Regions from separate parts of the Dendrosporobacter sp. 1207_IL3150 genome, predicted to be linked through region 2. Evidence: riboswitches for the same ligand, from Rfam matches in the RefSeq annotation. Region 2 holds a riboswitch; each other region holds the start of a gene.

Region 1 (6,046 bases), 170 kb from region 2:
CATGAAGCAACAATGTCTCTGATTGTGGTGTGACTCTGCATGAATCATTCTTTCTTGAATGAGTGTTTTGATATCTTCAGGCAGCTCTGTCATCTCTAATGTAACAAGAGTGGTTTTATCTGCCTGTTCTTCTGCCTTCATATTATCTAAGAGACCTAATACAAAGGAGAGTTTTGTGAGTTTTGCTTTTATACCCCCGCATCTGCCACCAGCATGATGCATATGTCTAAATAGTTTATGATGCATACCATTACCTGGACAATGATTAGTAAATTCAGTAGTGCTTTGATGTTTTACTTTCTTTCCTTCATAATCTACTTCGGAAATGATATTTGCCTTAGTCTCCATTGTTACTAGGTTTTTTTGAAATTCGTTTTTAACATAAAGAATCTTTGCTTGGTCTTTTTGTACTTCTACTGTTGCCACACCATTGATAACATCTTTATCCCGTAACGTCTTAACCACATCATACAGAAATTTGAGTTTGTTCATCTTTTTAATAAGCCCCCTTAATTTGTTATGAGCTTATTATAAGAAAAGACTTTAAACTGCTTCTAAAGCATTTATAAAAATTTTATAAAGTTTTAATAAAACCTTTGTAAAATATACCAATCAATCCTGGTGGAGATACTCAATGCCTTTTAAAACAGCACAAAGTAAGAAAACCACGAAATCGTGGTTTAATAAGTATTCTGTCTTTAAGTGGTGGAGGCGATCAGCACTTCTGCAAATCCACCCATTTTCAACATGTAGCTCAGTGTAAATAACCTCCTCCGTATCACTGGTTACTGGGAATCGTTAACGTGGTGACAACAACTGTAAAGCCTCGTTTTTCGGCACCGGTCGGCTAAAAAGATAGCCTTGAGCAAAGTTGCAGTGGATTTTCGCTAAATATTCCAATTGTTCTTCCGTCTCCACACCCTCAGCGACGACTGTCATTTTCATTTGATGCGCCATATCTACAATAGTACTGATAATTGCCTTTTTAGAACCAGGGACCAAGATCATATCGATGAAGGATTTATCTATTTTTAAAGTCTGAACTGGTAACCGCTGAAGATACGTCAAAGACGAATAACCTGTGCCAAAATCATCAAGCGCTAAACGCACACCCATCGACTGCAATTCTTCAAGCTTAGAAATGCTGTCTTTAAACGAGGCAATTAAAACATTCTCGGTAATTTCAATTTCAAGCTGGTGTGGCAAAACACCAGCATTAAGCAGGGCATCACGTACACTGTCGATAAAACGATCAGCACATAATTGATGTGGTGACACGTTAACCGCTACGCAGATGTTTCCCCACCCATTATCGGCTAATCGCCGGGCAAACTGGCACGCCTCCTGGAGTACCCAATCTCCGATGATATTGATAAGTCCGCTTTGCTCGGCCAAAGGAATAAAACGTACCGGCGGTATAGACTCATGTTCCGGACTATTCCAGCGAAGTAAAGCTTCGAATCCCACGATAGCGCCGTCAGCAATATTTACTTGCGGTTGATAATACACTTCAAACTCATTATTTCCTACTGCGCGGTGCAGACTTTTGGTAAGCATCATCTTTTCATAAGCCACTGCCTGCATTTCCACATCGTAGAATTTCCAGCAATTCTTACCGGAATTTTTAGCAAAATACATTGCGTTATCAGCGTTCTTAAGGATGCCCTCAGCCGTATTATCATCATCGGGATAGATAGTAACACCAATGCTGGCCGATAGATGAAATATTTCTCCGAAAACCTCAGTATTCTGGCAGAGTGCGTGAATTACTCCATCGGCAATAGTTGCAATGCATTGCCTATCTCTTTTCCCAGGCAAAATTACCACAAATTCGTCTCCGCCAATGCGCGCAATGATGGCATTTTTCCCCACTTCCTTTGCGATGCGTTTCCCAGCTTCAACTATAATTGCATCACCATAAGTGTGCCCTAGTGTATCATTCACCGTCTTAAGATCATCTAAATCGATGAATAGAACCCCCCCTGTCGACATACCGCGACGAGCTTGCTCCATCTCCCCCTCAAGCATTTCATTTAAATGTGCGCGATTTGACAAGCCAGTAAGCACGTCGGTGTAGGCAATGCGACGAATCTTTTCCGTTTGATGACGCAAAGTAGCCTCAGCCTGCTTTTGTTCGGTGATGTCTTGAGTCGCCCCATACCACTTTATGATCTTGCCAGCGGCATCCTTTACGATATTCCCTTGCACAGCGACAATTCGCACTTCGCCATCCCTGCGAATAATACGATGCTCATACGTCCTTTTCACCTCAGATGTCTTAAACATCCAGGCATCATCTGGGTGTACGAATTCTCTCCAGTACACCTCCGGAGTCATGAATGCACCTTCTCGCGCTACATCAGTACCAAAGATAGCATAGAACTCATCACCAAATTCGAAAAGTCCCTCCTCATGGTGATATTTCCATGGTCCTAGATGGGCTAGTTCTGCCGCCAGCGAGAGCATCTCCCGACTATTGTGCAGAGCCGCCTCCATGGCTTTACGTTCGGTGATATCCTGATTGGCACCATAACACTTTTGAATCTTCCCCTCGTTATCTTTTTCTGTATCAACCCGGACAAGAATAGTGCGTACCTCGCCATCCCGCCGTATTATACGGTGTTCAAATTCAGCAGTATAGTGACGTTCTGTGGTCATACGCATCTTCTCTACTTCCATCGCTATAATGCAAACATCATCCGGATGCACGAATTTCCTAGCATATTCATCCATAGTCATAAATGAACCTTCCCTAGCCACATCCGTGCCATAGATAATGTAAAACTCATCATCAAATTCGAGAAGGTTTTTCTCATTATAATATTTCCATGGCCCCAGATGGGTCAATTCTGCCGCCAAAGAGAGAAGTTTTTTACTATTGCGCAAATCTGCCTCTACTTTACGATCAGTAATATCATTTAATATCGCCATTATAGCTTCGTCGTCCATAAATTTCTCATCATTGCAAATGATACTTTTATCACAAGAAAGAGCCAAAGCAAGCTTATTGATAAGCTTGCTAAATCGCTCTTCGTTTTTCTTGAGCTGCTCCTTCATCCTGTAATACTTAACCAGCAGCCAAACAATTATCATAACCAGTACGCATATAACATACGTTCCGGCATAACCAAAATCAAACTTCACTTTAGTCCCCCCGTTTTTGAACCATCGGTACTATGCAAAAAGACTTATGTAACCAGTTAATCCAATATTCTTTTACTAATTTATTATGTATTGTTTAATTTTTCGGATCTATTGCTTTCACCAGCTTGTTTGCGGACTTCCTCAGCTAAAAGTGAAGTTTGGCTAAATCATGGAACAAATAGAGGCAAGCTCCCGCTTGCCACATAAAGGTAATTTTAATTCATCTGGCAACCTGGCAATCATAGACATTATATCCTTAGACCCAAAGCTTTGCGTCCTTATCTTTCGACAAGTTTGCCCATATATTTAGTTAAACCAACAAATTTTTATCATTTTTGCTATTATTTTATAACTTTTTTACTTATTAGTCAATTATTTCAATTTAGGTCAATTATTTCCTAAACCCAGGTGGGGGTGAAACCATATCTATACCAAAACTACACGCAGTAAAAAACCCATGAAATTTCACGGGTTCTAGTCATCTCAGGATTTAGTTGGTGAAAGCGATCCGCAACCTTACAAATCCGCTATGTTATTTCTTTCGACTAACGCCTGCACGGGGCTGAAATTAGTCTCCTGAATTCAACCCGACAGAACTTATAATCCGTATATTCGCTTAAGGTCAGCTGCTACATCGGGAATACGCGTAGAAAACTGGGGGATGACGTAGCCTACGTAGATGGGCGAGGTAATGAATCGAGGCATGACTTTGGCTGTTATCTGTCCTCGTATATGGTAGAAGAAGATATTGTAGCTGTTACAGTGACGATTGAAGTGGTGGAGAAAGTAGTGGGCGCAAATTTGCAGGTAGTCCGCCAGTCGGTCGAGTTGTTTGAGATCGGTGAGCTTGATGTTTAGTTCAATGAAGCCAACCAGAGGCTTATCAGCAATAGATAGTTCAGCACCGCCGTTACGGCTAATGACGATACCTTCGAGACTAGCCGGGGGAATATTGACAGTATAGTCGACGTGGCGAAGGCCGACGATCTGCATATGGGGATGACGAATGGATCCACCCGAGCTAGGGCCATGGTTTTTGAAGAACAGTACCGAAGAAAATTCACCGTCGGCTATCATGTCCAGCCACTTCTCGACGCCAAAGCGGATGACTCGGTAGAGGTGCTCCTTTGGGTAGAGCGACAGTTCGGATGAACAGTCATCAGTTTCAATGAGGACGGTCTGGTAGGTATCTCTTAGTACCGGGTATTTGTTGGCGATGAGGAGTACAGGCCCGTCTTCTGCTATGATACCCTCAAGTTCGTCGCGATTACAGAAGGGGCATTTATGGCCGTTATCGACAACAGTCACCGGTTTGGTTCCGCCAATCTTGGTGTCAAAAACGAGGTGGATTTGCTTGGGGGTCATTGCTAAGCCTCCTTGTAGACCAAAGTGTATTAATTTTTTCTATTATACCATACCAAGAACTTTCCCCAGATAGCTACGCCCGGGTGACCGGGAAAAGTTGCAAAAAGAACTGAAGTTATCACATAAAGTCGACGTTCGCGTTGTAGACTCTGAATCAAGAACAATCACCTAGCAGGTGTCATCTCACTGTTTGCCGACTAGGAAAGAAACACGGGGACAGGTTAACTGTTTTAGAAAACATAGTACCTGTCCCCATGTTTTAATTATAACGATTCGGCGTTCTTACATTTTTCACTCAAGTTCTTTTCTTAGGTAACTTGACGAATATTCACCATAATAATCAGGCGATTAATAATATGAGTGGGTTTTGCCATACAAACAAAAACCCATTCCAGCATAAGTACTGAAATAGGTTGGGGTTCGTTACACTTGCGAGGATCTTTTTAAAGGTGCGTTAATATCTGGAGCTATGATACTATTTTGCTCTCCTGCTTATTCAGCATGATTTCCAAAATTATTTTATCGGTATCTATCGTTCCTTCGCTACCAATCCGACATAAGTTTTCGATTGAGTGCAGGGGACTTGTTTCAATAATGCCATCAGTGTGCCTGATACCAAATCCCCTTATTGCCAGTAGTGCTGATTGCACTGCTGCACCTGTACAAGTCGCAACTTTCAGAGCACAACCCGGTTTTGCGCCGTCACACAGCATTCCAGTTACATTTCCCAACATATTTTGTATCGCCATTTTAACTTCTTCTAGACCGCCTCCAAGTAAAGTGGCAATTCCACAGCTTGCCCCTATACAGGATACAATTGCGCCACAGATTGCAGACAGACGCCCAAATTTTGCTTTTATGTATATAACAATCAAATGGCTTAACGTAACAGCCCGCAGGATTTTTTCCTCCGAAGCCCCTAGTCGTTCACCAACGGCTACAACTGGTATAGTTGCAGAAATCCCCTGATTACCACTTCCCGAGTTACTAACTACGGGCATCGGGCTTCCAGCCATTCTGGCATCCGTTCCAGCTGCCGTTAAAGACATAGCATAATTTACGATGTCATCCCCTAATATCTTTAGTCTAATATTGCTTTGCATGGTTCTACCTACTTGTAGTCCATATGGATTGCGAAGGCCTTCTTCGGCAATCTTCCTATTGAGTTCAATACTTTGCTTAACAATCTCCAAATCACTAAGATTAACAGATAAGCAAAAATCCCAAATTGATTCAAGATTTAGAAATCCCATTGTTTTTTCACTAGAAATCTCACAGATATCAATGGGTTCTGCTTGAAATATAACCACTCCGTCTACTTCAATACTACTAACTCTAGTATGATCATCGGCAAGAATAACCTTGGCACAGGATTTCGTGGTTTCAATATTAACTTCAATATATAACTTCTTGCTAGAATCAGCAATTTGGACCTTAGTAATACCTTGTGCAATTAGTGCTTCTGCCTTTTGGATGTCGCTATCGATAAGCCCCGACAAAACTTCCAGTTTCTTTTCAGGATCTCCAGCTACAATAC
Region 2 (6,046 bases):
ATTGTCGGTGCGTATAAGCATCCTATCTGGATGACTATATTCGGTATTTTCGTTGTAGTGATTATGACCTATATGGGCGGATACACATTAATAAATGAGCTTCCTAAATTATTTAAATAGATAAATTTAAAATTAATAGCAGAGGTGAAGGTATGAGAGACCTTGCCAATATGAGGTCAGCACAGGTACGTGCATTAATTCGAAATAACGAATTGATAAAGCCAACTTCAGGGATGGCTAAGGGTTTTACCCAAGCAAATCTCGCTATTCTTAAAAAAGATTTGGCTTTTGAATTTCTCTTATTTTGTCAGCGTAATCCCAAACCCTGCCCTGTTCTTGATGTGACTGAACCAGGTTGCCCTATTCCTAGAATTGTAGCTCCACAAGCCGATCTAAGAACAGACATTCCGAAATACAGAATTTATCGGCAAGGCGAATTAGCCGAAGAAGTTTCTGATATTATTGATTATTGGGAAGATGATATGGTTGCCTTTCTTCTCGGCTGCAGCTTTACGTTTGAACATCCGTTAATGAATAATGGAATTTCAGTTCGTCATATTGAGGAAGATTGCAATGTCCCTATGTTCAAAACCAACATTTCTTGTGTCAAAGCAGGAAGATTTGAAGGACCAATGGTGGTTAGTATGCGACCCATTCCTGAAAGAGATGTAGTTCGTGCTGTACAGGTTACCTCACGTTTCCCAGCTGTTCATGGAGCGCCAATACATATCGGTAATCCCGAAAGTATTGGAATTAAGGATATATATAAACCTGACTTTGGAGATTCTGTTACAATTAAACCTGGGGAAGTTCCTGTTTTCTGGGCATGTGGTGCAACTCCGCAAGCAGTAGCTATGCATGTAAAACCGGAGCTTATGATTACCCACGCTCCAGGGCATATGTTTATAACAGATGTTCGCGACGAACAGCTTGGAGTTCTATAGAGCAATAAAGGTGTGGCTGACGGCAAGAACAATACATAAAAGTATTTGCCGTCAGCCTTCTAATGCTGCTGACAGAACTTATTAACAAAAGTATTCTTATTCGCAGCTAAAGAGGTGATATTTTTGGATCAGGTAAATAAAGAAAATAATATCGACATTCAATTTCTACCGCTAAGTGAAACGGCGGTTTTGGTTGAGTTTGGTAAAAGTATCAGCCCAGAAATCAATAGTAAAGTTAAATCTTTAGGAGAATATCTTGAGAGAAATTCCTTCCCGGGTATGATTGAATATGTTTCAGCGTTTTCTAGTGTAACTGTGTTTTATAATCCTTTAGTGGTAATGAAGAATTGCAAACAAGCGATAGGACTCAAATATAGTATGGCACATCAGATAGTGACAGGTATTTTGAAAGAAGCGGTTGGGAAATTGGGGAGCTCTTTTAAAAGTAATCCTAAAGTAGTTGAAATTCCGGTTTGTTATGGTGGTGAGTTTGGACCGGATTTGCCGTATGTAGCTGAGCAGAATAAGCTTAATATAGATGAAGTGATCGAAATTCATTCAAGCGGTGAATATCTAGTATATATGATCGGTTTTGCACCAGGCTTTCCTTACTTAGGGGGGATGTCTGAAAGAATTGCCGCGCCGCGCCGTCAATCTCCGCGTACTGCTATTCCGGCTAGATCTGTCGGTATTGCTGGTATGCAGACAGGAATATATCCCATAACAACACCAGGAGGGTGGCAGCTGATCGGCAGTACACCAGTGGAATTATTCCGTCCCACTGAAGATCCTCCTAGTTTGCTTCAAGCAGGAGACATTGTTCGTTTTCGCCCTATTTCTCTTAAAGAGTATGAAAAGCTTAGGGAGGGAAAACAATGAGTATAGAAGTTATTAGACCGGGTCTGCAATCGTCGATTCAAGATTTAGGCAGGTATGGCTACCAAAAACATGGAGTTATAGTCGGTGGGGCAATGGACACCTTTTCCATGCGAATCGCCAATATCTTGATAGGTAATGACGAAGGTGAAGCAGCACTGGAAATTACTATAATGGGACCGGCACTCAAATTTAGTGAAGATAAATTAATAGCAATTACTGGTGGCGATTTATCCCCTATTGTTGACGGCGAGTCAATACCAATGTGGCGTCCTGTCCTTATTAAACGAGGCAGTATTTTGGAATTTGGCGCCTGCACACAAGGCTGCCGCGCTTATCTCGCTGTTGCTGGCGGATTCAATGTATATGAGGTAATGAACAGTAAAAGTACATATCTGCGGGCAGGAATTGGCGGTTTTCAAGGGCGGGCCATAGCTAAAGGTGATATAATTACAACAAATACCATTAGTAAAAAATCTAGCCGTCTAATTAAGCAGTTATCAATGGCAAGCACAAGTAAAGCCTTTTTGACATCTTCCTGGTTCTTTGGTAGAAACCACCTTCCACAGGAGGGGAAAGCTGTAGTGATTAGGGTTATTCGCGGCATCCAATTTGATTACTTTTCTGAAGAAAGCATATATAACTTTTTTAATAGAGAATTCAAAGTTACAATTCAATCAGACAGAATGGGGTATAGGTTGTCTGGTGAACTCTTAAGACTTAAGGAATCTCTAGAGATGATCTCAGAAGCCGTCTCGCTAGGTACTATTCAAGTACCTCCTGATGGTAGCCCTATCATACTATTAGCTGATCGTCAGACAGTGGGCGGATATCCTAAGATAGCCCAAGCCGCTAATGTCGATATAGCTGTAATAGGCCAGCTTAAGCCGGAAAGTCTAATAGTATTTCAAGAAATATCTTTGAAAGAAGCGGAAATATTGTATATTGAAAGAGAACAGCTAATTCAGGACGTTAAGGCTGCAGTCGATGGAAATTTGTTTTGAATTTACTGCGCAATCTAAATAAAGATGGGCCAAAACAAACATGTATTGGCTCATCTTTTGTTTATTGAAGCTATTTTATATTCAAAGTAAATAGTAGTTAATTTAAATTAATTATAAGTATTAGGACAACTAATAAACTAAATAGTAGACAGACAACTTTACACCTGGTATAATTTGTAACGTTGTGCAAAAATTTGTCACAAAAACTAAATATTTGGCAAAATTATCGAAAGGTAATGACGCAAAGTTATGGGTCTAAGAGGCTGATGCCTTATGACTGCCAGACTGCATTTTGTAGTAACTTTTAGTTAAAATGTAGTCGGGGGAGTATGCCATGGCTGCATTTTTTGTTTTTTATCTAATCAAATTTATGGGGGTAATTGAGCAAGTGTTAAGTAAAAGTAAGTTTCAGTTGACTATTGGGGCAAAAATCATCATTCTTATTCTATTTATTACCACAATCTTTTCAGGGTTAACTATTTACAGCAAAATTAAAAATGATGAAGTTCAAAAAGGTTATGTAGGTCTAGTGCAACGCAGTGCTCCTTTGGTTTTTGATGTTAAAGATGTAACAGTCGAACTGAAGAATCAAGGATATCAAGCAAGGGGTTATTTATTATCAGGCAACCCTACTTATCTTCAGCAGTATGAAGAATCTCGGAGAAAAATGGATAAGTACTTCGCGTCTTTAGAGAAAAACCTGACTACCCCAGAAGGAAAACAAAAAGTTGCTGAGACCAAAGCAGCATTAAGCAATTATCATAAAGTAACCGATAAAACTATTGAAATATATAAACAAAAGGGTCAACAGGAGGCCCTCAGCTACGTAGCTACAGCTGCTCAGTCGAGTTTTGACGCAGAAGCAAAGCTCCAAGATTTTGCTATTTTTCTAACAGAACGGATGGATCTAAGGGTTAAGCAAAGTCAAGAAGCTGAGCAGTCAATTGAAAACCTGATTATAGGTATCTCTTGTTTAGTAATAATTATTTCTATTGTGTTAGGTATTTGGTTTTCGCGCCGTATTGCTAAACCATTGAAAGAAGTAGTTTCAGTGGCAGCAGCAATTGCCGGCGGGAATTTAACAGTGAAGCAAATTTCCTATAATGGTAATGATGAAATCCAGGCGCTAATTACGGCGTTTGATACTATGGCAGCAAATCTAAGAAATCTAATTAGTCAAGTTTCAAATGCAGCTGAGCAAGTCAATATTTCATCGGGTGAATTGAAAATGGGTGCAGAACAGTCAGCACAGGCTGTAAACCAAGTAGCCTCAACTGTTACAGAGATTTCTCAAGGAACGCAGCAACAAGTAGAAGCTATCAACGAAGCAGTTGCGGTTATAGAGCAGATGTCGGCAAGTATACAGCAGGTTGCTGCAAACTCTAATAATGTAGCTGTTGTTTCAGATAATGCCAATAACGCTGCTGCTAATGGGCGAAAAACAGTGGAAAAAGCTATTAATCAAATGCAGAGCATAGAATTAACTGTTACTCGCTCAGCAGATGTTGTTGCTAAACTAGGGGAAAGCTCTAAAGAAATTGGACAAATTGTTGAGACGATTTCAGGGATTGCGGGACAAACTAATCTCTTGGCGTTAAATGCAGCGATTGAAGCCGCACGGGCGGGCGAACAAGGTCGTGGATTTGCAGTTGTTGCGGAAGAAGTAAGGAAGCTGGCTGAACAGTCGCAACAGGCAGCAAAGCAAATCGCCGATCTTATTAGTGCCGTGCAAGTTGATACTGAGCAAGCGGTTTTTGCCATGAGTGAAGGCACTAAAGAAGCTAAGGTTGGTGCAGAGGTAGTTAATAACGCAGGCCAAGCTTTTGTTGAAATTCAAACACAAATAGGGCAGGTGTCGGAACAAATTCGAGATATTTCGGCAGCTATCCAACAAATGGCGTCAGGAAGCCAACAAATAGTCTCATCAGTTAGGGCAGTAGATAGAATTAGCAGAGATACGGCCGATCAGACACTTACTGTTTCTGCAGCGGGCGAGGAACAATCTGCATCAATGGAAGAGATTGCTGCTTCTAGTCAATCCTTATCCTTGATGGCTGGTGAATTGCAGACCTTACTTAAACGCTTTACTTTTTAGTAAAATTTAACAAGACTACTATAAAAGTAAAAAAAAGGAAAATAAGATGCTCTGATCGAAAGTAGATCTTAATAAAAATACTATTTTCGGGAGAAAGAGCTAATGCTAAAACGGATTATATTACTGTCGATAGTTCTTGTTGTGGTTATTGCCAATCTCGTATCTGCATCATCACCACCTAAAATAGAAGCTGAGGCGGCTGTTTTAATGAAGGCAGATGATCTCCAAGTACTATTTGACAAAAAAGCAAATGACATTATGTATCCAGCAAGTACTACAAAGATAGTTACGCTTATTACCGCAATTGAAGAAGGTAACCTCAACAGTGTTGTAGTGGCAAGCCCACAAGCCGCTTTGTGTGACGGGTCTAGTCTAGAATTAAAAGCGGGCGACAAGTTAACTTTGCAGGAAGCGTTGTATGGAATGATGTTGGTTTCCGGAAATGATGCAGCGGAAGTCATCGCCGAAAACGTTGCTGGCTCAGTGCCACAGTTTGTCCAAAAGATGAATGATAAGGCTGAAGCAATTGGGGCAACCCGCACTCATTTCACAAACCCGCATGGTTTGCCAGACCCGATAAATCATTTTACTACTGCTTATGACTTGGCGCTGATTACGTCTTACGGAATGTCAAATCCGCTATTTGCCCAAATTGTTGCAAGCCGTGAACATGATGTTCGTTTTACTAGTGGTGCTGTCAGTCATGTGACAAATACTAACAAGCTTCTAAAAACATATAAAGGCGCAAACGGAGTAAAAACTGGCTTTACTAATGCGGCTGGCGAATGTTTAGTGGCATCGGCGACAAGGAAAAATGTTCAGCTAGTTGCAGTAATTCTTAACAGCGATTATCGATGGTCTGATGCGGCTAAACTTTTGGATTATGGCTTTCAGCAGTTAGGCCTATAAAAATATTTCACTCAAAAAGGCAGCTTATCCTAGAGCTGTCTTTTTATGCATGTAAGAAAGTATATATTGTCACATGCGTAGATGCTAATTTGTTTCTGTAGAAATTTTAGCAGATAATCCTTTGAATTTAGTATTATTTTTCAAAAATCCAACTTCTAATATAATTTTAGGTTAAGATGGCAGAAGTGATTTGTCAATAAATTAAGTAGCAACATATA
Region 3 (6,046 bases), on a different contig from region 2:
GGAGAGTATTGCAAAATTCAGGGAGTGAGCTGTTCCTTTTGAGTGAGTATATTTTGGATTCTAAGCGATACCATAGCGATTTTGAAGATATTATCTGGCGCGATTCTGATTTGCGGAAATGGCTTAACGATGAGTTTTTTAATGCCGCGTTCAATGACTCGGAGAAAAAATTTATCAAGATTACACATTGCACGGACAACGGTAGTGTAGATACACAGGACAAGGTTTTTCTGCTCAGTGTTTCAGAGGTGAAAGAACTGACCACTAAGGTTAGTGGAGATTCTCTAAGTGTAGAACGTCGTGCAATAGGAACGGAATTTTCAAAAATAAAAAAGAACGATGGATGTCACTTGTATGTGTATGATAAAAAAGTCGGAGATAATTATATAGTTGAGGATGGTGAGCAATTTGGTTGCTCATGGTGGTGGCTGAGAACCCAATCTGATAATTCTTCGCGTGCGTTTTTTATTGGTCATCGTAGCAGTATTCGCAGTTACGGACGTGTCAACTTACCTCACTACGGTGTTCGTCCTGCACTAAAAATTAATCTTGTGTTATAAAGAATTGTTTCAGAACAGAATAGATAGCTTGGGATACAAACGATAACTTAAGCATGTATATTGTGAACAAATCCAAACGGCGGTAAAAGGCAAAATGCGATGAATTTTTATAGTAAGTTACTAAATAGATGTTATTGAAGCCTAAGAAGCTAGACGAATCGAAAGGAAGTGTCAATATGCCGATAGCGCCAGACAAAACTAAAATATTTCCCAACGAAAATATAAAAACGGTTTGCTATATAAAGAATCTACCAGATAAAGCAAACGTGGTGATTGGCGACTATACATATTACAGCGACAGCAAAAACTCCCCCGAGAAGTTCTATGATCGCATTCAGCATCATTATGAGTTTCTTGGGGATAAATTAATCATTGGGAAATTCTGTGCTATTGCTGAAGGTGTAACATTTATTATGAATGGAGCAAATCACCGTATGGATGGCATTACAACGTATCCATTCAATATCTTCGGTGGAGGTTGGGAGAAGGTTACACCTACAGTAGAGCAGCTGCCGTTTAAAGGAGATACCATAATCGGCAACGATGTATGGATTGGGCAGAATGTTACGATTATGCCAGGTGTTAAGATTGGCGACGGTGCAATTATCGCCGCAAATGCGACTGTAACAAAGGATGTAGAGCCTTATACGATTGTCGGCGGCAATCCGGCCAGATTGATTAAAATGAGGTTTAATAATGAAATGATTGAATTGTTATTAAAGCTTCAATGGTGGAATTGGGATGAGCAAAAGATATTTGATAATCTTGGACTACTGGTTGCCGCCAATGATATCGCTACAGTAAAAAAGTTGTTGGAGAATTGATAGTTAGCTATTAAAGAATTGACCCTTTAACGAATATAAAATAGTGCCATTGTAGGAGGGGCCCATTTCGCCTTTTCAATTCAATACCACATGAAGGAAAATGCAACTAAATGTCGAAGTGCATTAACATTCCAATTTAAAATCTTATATTGGGCAAACTTGTCGAAAGGTAAGGACGCAAAGTCATGGGTCTAAGGATAAACTATCTAGGATTGCCAGACTGCTTGTTAGTGTAGATAGCATTTAATCTAGGCAGGCAGCAGCTTGTCTTTTTTTATTTTGTACGAGAGCATCTTACTAATATTTTACATAAGGTTAAATATAGGAGTTAATATGCAAAAAATATCTGTTCAAAATTTAAAACATGGAATGACTACCTATAATCGGTTATCTGCTGCAGATGGTCGGATATTGCTAGGAAGCAATATCCAGTTGACCGAGCGATATATTGAAAGAATTCAAAAAATGGGTGTATTTTGTTTGAGTGTGACTAACCCGATAATTGAACGCATCGGGTTAACTTACGAAGAGACTCTACCTGAAGAGAAGAAAACCGAAGTAACTAGGTTGTTGAAGGATTCTTTCGATGATGCAAAAAAAGGTAAGCTCATCGATGTGTATCGTAGTGTATCTGCCTTGGCTAAAATGATAGAAGAGACAATAAGAAAGAATCAAATTATTCGGATGGATAATATAGCTACTCCAGGAGATTATGTTTATAAACACTGTGTAAATGTAGCAGTGCTGGCAGCTGTTATAGCCAGCGACTTGGGTTATAACGCAACTAAAATGCATGAAATTGTTATGGGTGCATTGCTTCATGATATTGGTATAGTATTGATGGATGAAGATGCAAATGAATTGGAACACCCTCAGTTAGGCTTTGATTATGCACGTAAGCTACGTGGATATTCCGTCGTTTCAGGTCATATTATCTTCCAGCATCATGAGAAGTATGATGGTACTGGTTATCCTAGAGGGCTACAAGCTAACCAAATTCATGAATATGCTAGAATTACTGCAATTGCTGATGCCTATGATACTATGGTGGCAGGACCGAAGAACAAGGAAATATGTTTACCACATCAGGCATATGAAGGAATAATGGCCATGAGTGGAACTCACTTGGATAGAGAACTTGCTAATATTTTCTTGGCTAAGGCGCCGTTATATCCTATAGGAACTTTTGTTGTACTTGACACTGGTCATATTGGAGTAGTAACTGAAGCACGGCCTAAACTCCAAGCAAGGCCGACAATAATGATACTGACAGACTCAAACGGAGAATTACATAATGAATGGTCAGAGATTAATCTTATTCAAGAATTGACAACATTTATTACACGAGTTCTGTCTGAAGAAGAAGTTATTGAGTTAACTAACAACTATGAGACTTTACGCTAGAAAGGCTAAAAATGCATAGCGATTAGATGAGTGGGCAGTGTTAATCTCTGTAATCGGAATAGCCTGGATTAAGGTTCGATTATTTTACGGTAATTTTATATGTGTGTTGTAATCTCATAGACATAGTCTATGAGATTTTTTATTGAGGAATTGTCGGTACAGTATACGAAAACATAATTTCAAATAATAGCGGATTGTAAATATAAGTACGATGAGAGGATTTAATATAAGAATGTGGAAATTCTAGCTAAAACGATAGAGATAAAATTGAAGGGCGTTAATCATACTATGACACCTTCATAAGTAATACTATTATGAGATTTCTATTTCATGGCATTAAGATTAGTGTAAGGATGAAATTGATTATAGAGGGGAGCGTTACGCGAATTTGAGAATAGATGATTCAGCTCGACTGATTGGTACAATCAGACTAGGGGAGAATGTATATGTTGCCCAGGGTTCGATACTTCGGTCTAAAGATGACTCATTCAAAATTGGAAATGAAACTTGGATACTTGAAAACTCTGTCCTAATAGGTACGCCTGAGTATCCTATTGCTATTGGAAGTAAGACTGTGTTTGGACACAAATGTGTTGCCATCGGCGCACAAATCGGTGATTTATGTGAGATCGGAAATGGTACTATATTTCTTCCGGGCTCTAAGATTGGTAACATGTGCATATTCGGCGAAGGCACAATCATACCAGCAGGGGCAGTGATTCCTAGCGAATCGGTTGTTATCGGAAGGCCAGGCAGGTTTGTCAGAAGCTTGAGTGATAAGGATAGAAATGTGATTTTAAGGATGAGAGGCAATGATATTAGTTTACGCTTAGTGGCAGAGAATCTTGTAAAACATGAACCGAAGGAAGGTGATAAAATGGGGAAAATCTATAACTTTGGGGACAAATACCCTGTTATTCATCAATCTGCATTTATATTTGATTCTGCCGAGATCACTGGAGACGTTACGATCGGCAGCAATACGGTAGTAGCATCTGGTGTCAGAATTATTGGGAACTCGCATGGACCGGTTAAAATCGGCAGCAATGTGCAAATACTTGAAAACTCAGTCTTACATCTGTTGCCGGATAATGAACTTATTATTGAGGATGATGTCACGATTGGCCCTGGATGTATTATTCACGGAACAACGATCGGATCTAAAACTATTATCGAGTCTGGTTCAATCATCTGCGACTATAGCGTACTGGGTAAAAATACTTTAGTGAAGTCGGGGAGTGTTGTTAAGCAAAGAAGCGTTATTTCGGATAATCAAATAGTTGAGGGATTTCCAGCAAAGATTGTTGGTGAGAATGTGACCATGATGGAAAGACCAGCTTGGGCGTTTTAGTTAATCTCATCGATCCGAGGATCATGAGAGTTTCATCTAGACTGGATTGAATAGCTCAAGGTAAAATATATGGTTAAGGCGCCTAGACTATTGTTTAGGTGCTTTTTTATTCTGGTCAGTAATAGTACACGGAATGATATAAATAAGTAATGTGAGAGGACTTTGTGTAAAAGTATGGAATTTCTAGCTTACGCAATAAAGCTGGAATTGAAAGTTTTTAAGAATTATGCTCAGTAACTAATAAAAAATCATCTTAACGCTGAGTAAATGTTGGAACTGTTATTTGGAAGTTACAGGGAGGGGCCCATATTGAAGCCGATAAAAAAAGCGGCCATTTTTCTAATAATAATTGGCGCAGAAAAAGCCCAGAGAATCTTGGCGTTGATGGATAATAAAGAAATAAAATCTGTTGTTTCGGAGATTAAGAGTTTAACAGTGCTTACTAAGGAAATGCAGGAATGTGTATTGACTGAGGTTAAGGGGTTAGGCTATGAAGATAATATGATACCTTCTCAAGTCCTGACTATTATAAGGTTTTTATTTAATGGCAGTAAGATTAGTGACAAGGCCGGTAGATGATTTTTCATAATTGTGGACTATCAAATAGTTCGTATGCGAATAATGCAGATATCCGTTCTTTATATTAAATCTGGGGAGGAAAAATGAAAATGGATATTATAAGTGTTAATAGCAGTAATATTGATAACGAGCACATTTGCTGTGCGATTACAGATAAAAAAGGCGAATTTTGTGTTTCATCTAAAAAAGCGTGGTTAAGTGAGCGCTATAACGATGGGATTGTCTTCAAGAAGCTTAATGTTCGTGGTAAGGTTTTTATTGAATATATACCTGCAGAAAATGCGTGGGTTCCAATAATAGCAGACGAATATATGTTTATTAATTGTTTTTGGGTTTCAGGGAAGTTTAAAGGGCAAGGATATGCTAACAAATTGCTAGAAGAATGTATAAGTGATGCAAAGCTGCAATGTAAAAAAGGTATTGTTGTTCTTTCGTCAAAAAAGAAAATGCCGTTTTTATCAGATCCTGAATATTTGAAATATAAAGGTTTTGAAGTATGTGACACGGCAGAGCCGCACTTTGAATTGTTATATTTACCGTTCGAAAAAAGCACTTATAAGCCGAGTTTCAAAAAGTGCTGTAAAAAAGGGATAGTTGATAACCAAGGAATGGTCTTATATTACTCAAACCAATGTCCACATACTGAAAAATATGCACCTTTGATTGCAGAGATTGCAAGTCAAAGAAATATTGACTTTACTTTGATTAAGTATCAGACAAAAGAGCAAGCCCAAAATGCTCCCGCACCTTTCACGACATATAGTTTCTTTTATGAGGGTAAATTTGTGACAAATGAAATATTGTCAGATAATAAATTCATTAAATTTCTTGAGCAAAAGGGTTTATAGTTGATATCTGTTTAACACATTTTTCTTACTATCAAACAACTACAGAATCAATTTATTGCACAGCATAAGATTAAAGAACGAAGGATAGTTGTTACTTTTATTAATGAGAGGATTTTGAACTATTTATGAGTTTTAATAATAGGGTTTATGAAGCAGTTCGCCAAATTCCTGAAGGGAAAGTTTCTACTTACGGTCAAATTGCTTTAATGGTTGGAAACCGGCGAGCATCACGCGCTGTTGGCTATGCATTACACCGTAATCCACATCAAGGAAAAGTACCTTGCCATAGAGTGGTTTTTCAAGACGGCAGACTTTCTACGGGCTTCGTCTTTGGCGGAAAAGATGTACAGAGGCATATGCTCGAAGCGGAGGGGATTATTTTTACCGTTGATGGCTGTGTGGATATGGAGAAATGTCGTTGGCAACCATAGTTTAATCTTATATAAGTGTACTTAGATAAAAAATGGTCATCCTCTGAAA

Evidence for each region. A riboswitch is a leader RNA that binds a small molecule or an ion and turns the genes downstream of it on or off. The one in region 2 is predicted to bind cyclic di-GMP.
Region 1: another riboswitch for cyclic di-GMP. It lies ahead of V6C17_RS04690 (sensor domain-containing protein); the one in region 2 lies ahead of V6C17_RS03900 (methyl-accepting chemotaxis protein).
Region 3: another riboswitch for cyclic di-GMP. It lies ahead of V6C17_RS11925 (HD-GYP domain-containing protein); the one in region 2 lies ahead of V6C17_RS03900 (methyl-accepting chemotaxis protein).

Annotation. Positions count from the first base shown of each region.
Region 1 is NZ_JBAIYU010000010.1:254,429-260,474, forward strand. It holds gene V6C17_RS04685 (hypothetical protein) at 1-492, opposite strand, end outside; gene V6C17_RS04690 (sensor domain-containing protein) at 799-3,144, opposite strand; cyclic di-GMP riboswitch class I at 3,368-3,453, opposite strand; gene V6C17_RS04695 (DUF4931 domain-containing protein) at 3,742-4,509, opposite strand; gene V6C17_RS04700 (L-cysteine desulfidase family protein) at 4,977-6,046, opposite strand, start outside.
Region 2 is NZ_JBAIYU010000010.1:87,514-93,559, reverse strand. It holds gene V6C17_RS03920 (NRAMP family divalent metal transporter) at 1-120, shown strand, start outside; gene V6C17_RS03915 (putative hydro-lyase) at 153-944, shown strand; gene pxpB (5-oxoprolinase subunit PxpB) at 1,068-1,823, shown strand; gene V6C17_RS03905 (biotin-dependent carboxyltransferase family protein) at 1,820-2,824, shown strand; cyclic di-GMP riboswitch class I at 3,031-3,117, shown strand; gene V6C17_RS03900 (methyl-accepting chemotaxis protein) at 3,159-4,919, shown strand; gene V6C17_RS03895 (D-alanyl-D-alanine carboxypeptidase family protein) at 5,022-5,828, shown strand.
Region 3 is NZ_JBAIYU010000022.1:12,590-18,635, reverse strand. It holds gene V6C17_RS11935 (DUF6273 domain-containing protein) at 1-560, shown strand, start outside; gene V6C17_RS11930 (Vat family streptogramin A O-acetyltransferase) at 737-1,384, shown strand; cyclic di-GMP riboswitch class I at 1,527-1,612, shown strand; gene V6C17_RS11925 (HD-GYP domain-containing protein) at 1,718-2,788, shown strand; gene V6C17_RS11920 (DapH/DapD/GlmU-related protein) at 3,177-4,139, shown strand; gene V6C17_RS11915 (magnesium and cobalt transport protein CorA) at 4,449-4,718, shown strand; gene V6C17_RS11910 (N-acetyltransferase) at 4,802-5,566, shown strand; gene V6C17_RS11905 (MGMT family protein) at 5,692-5,997, shown strand.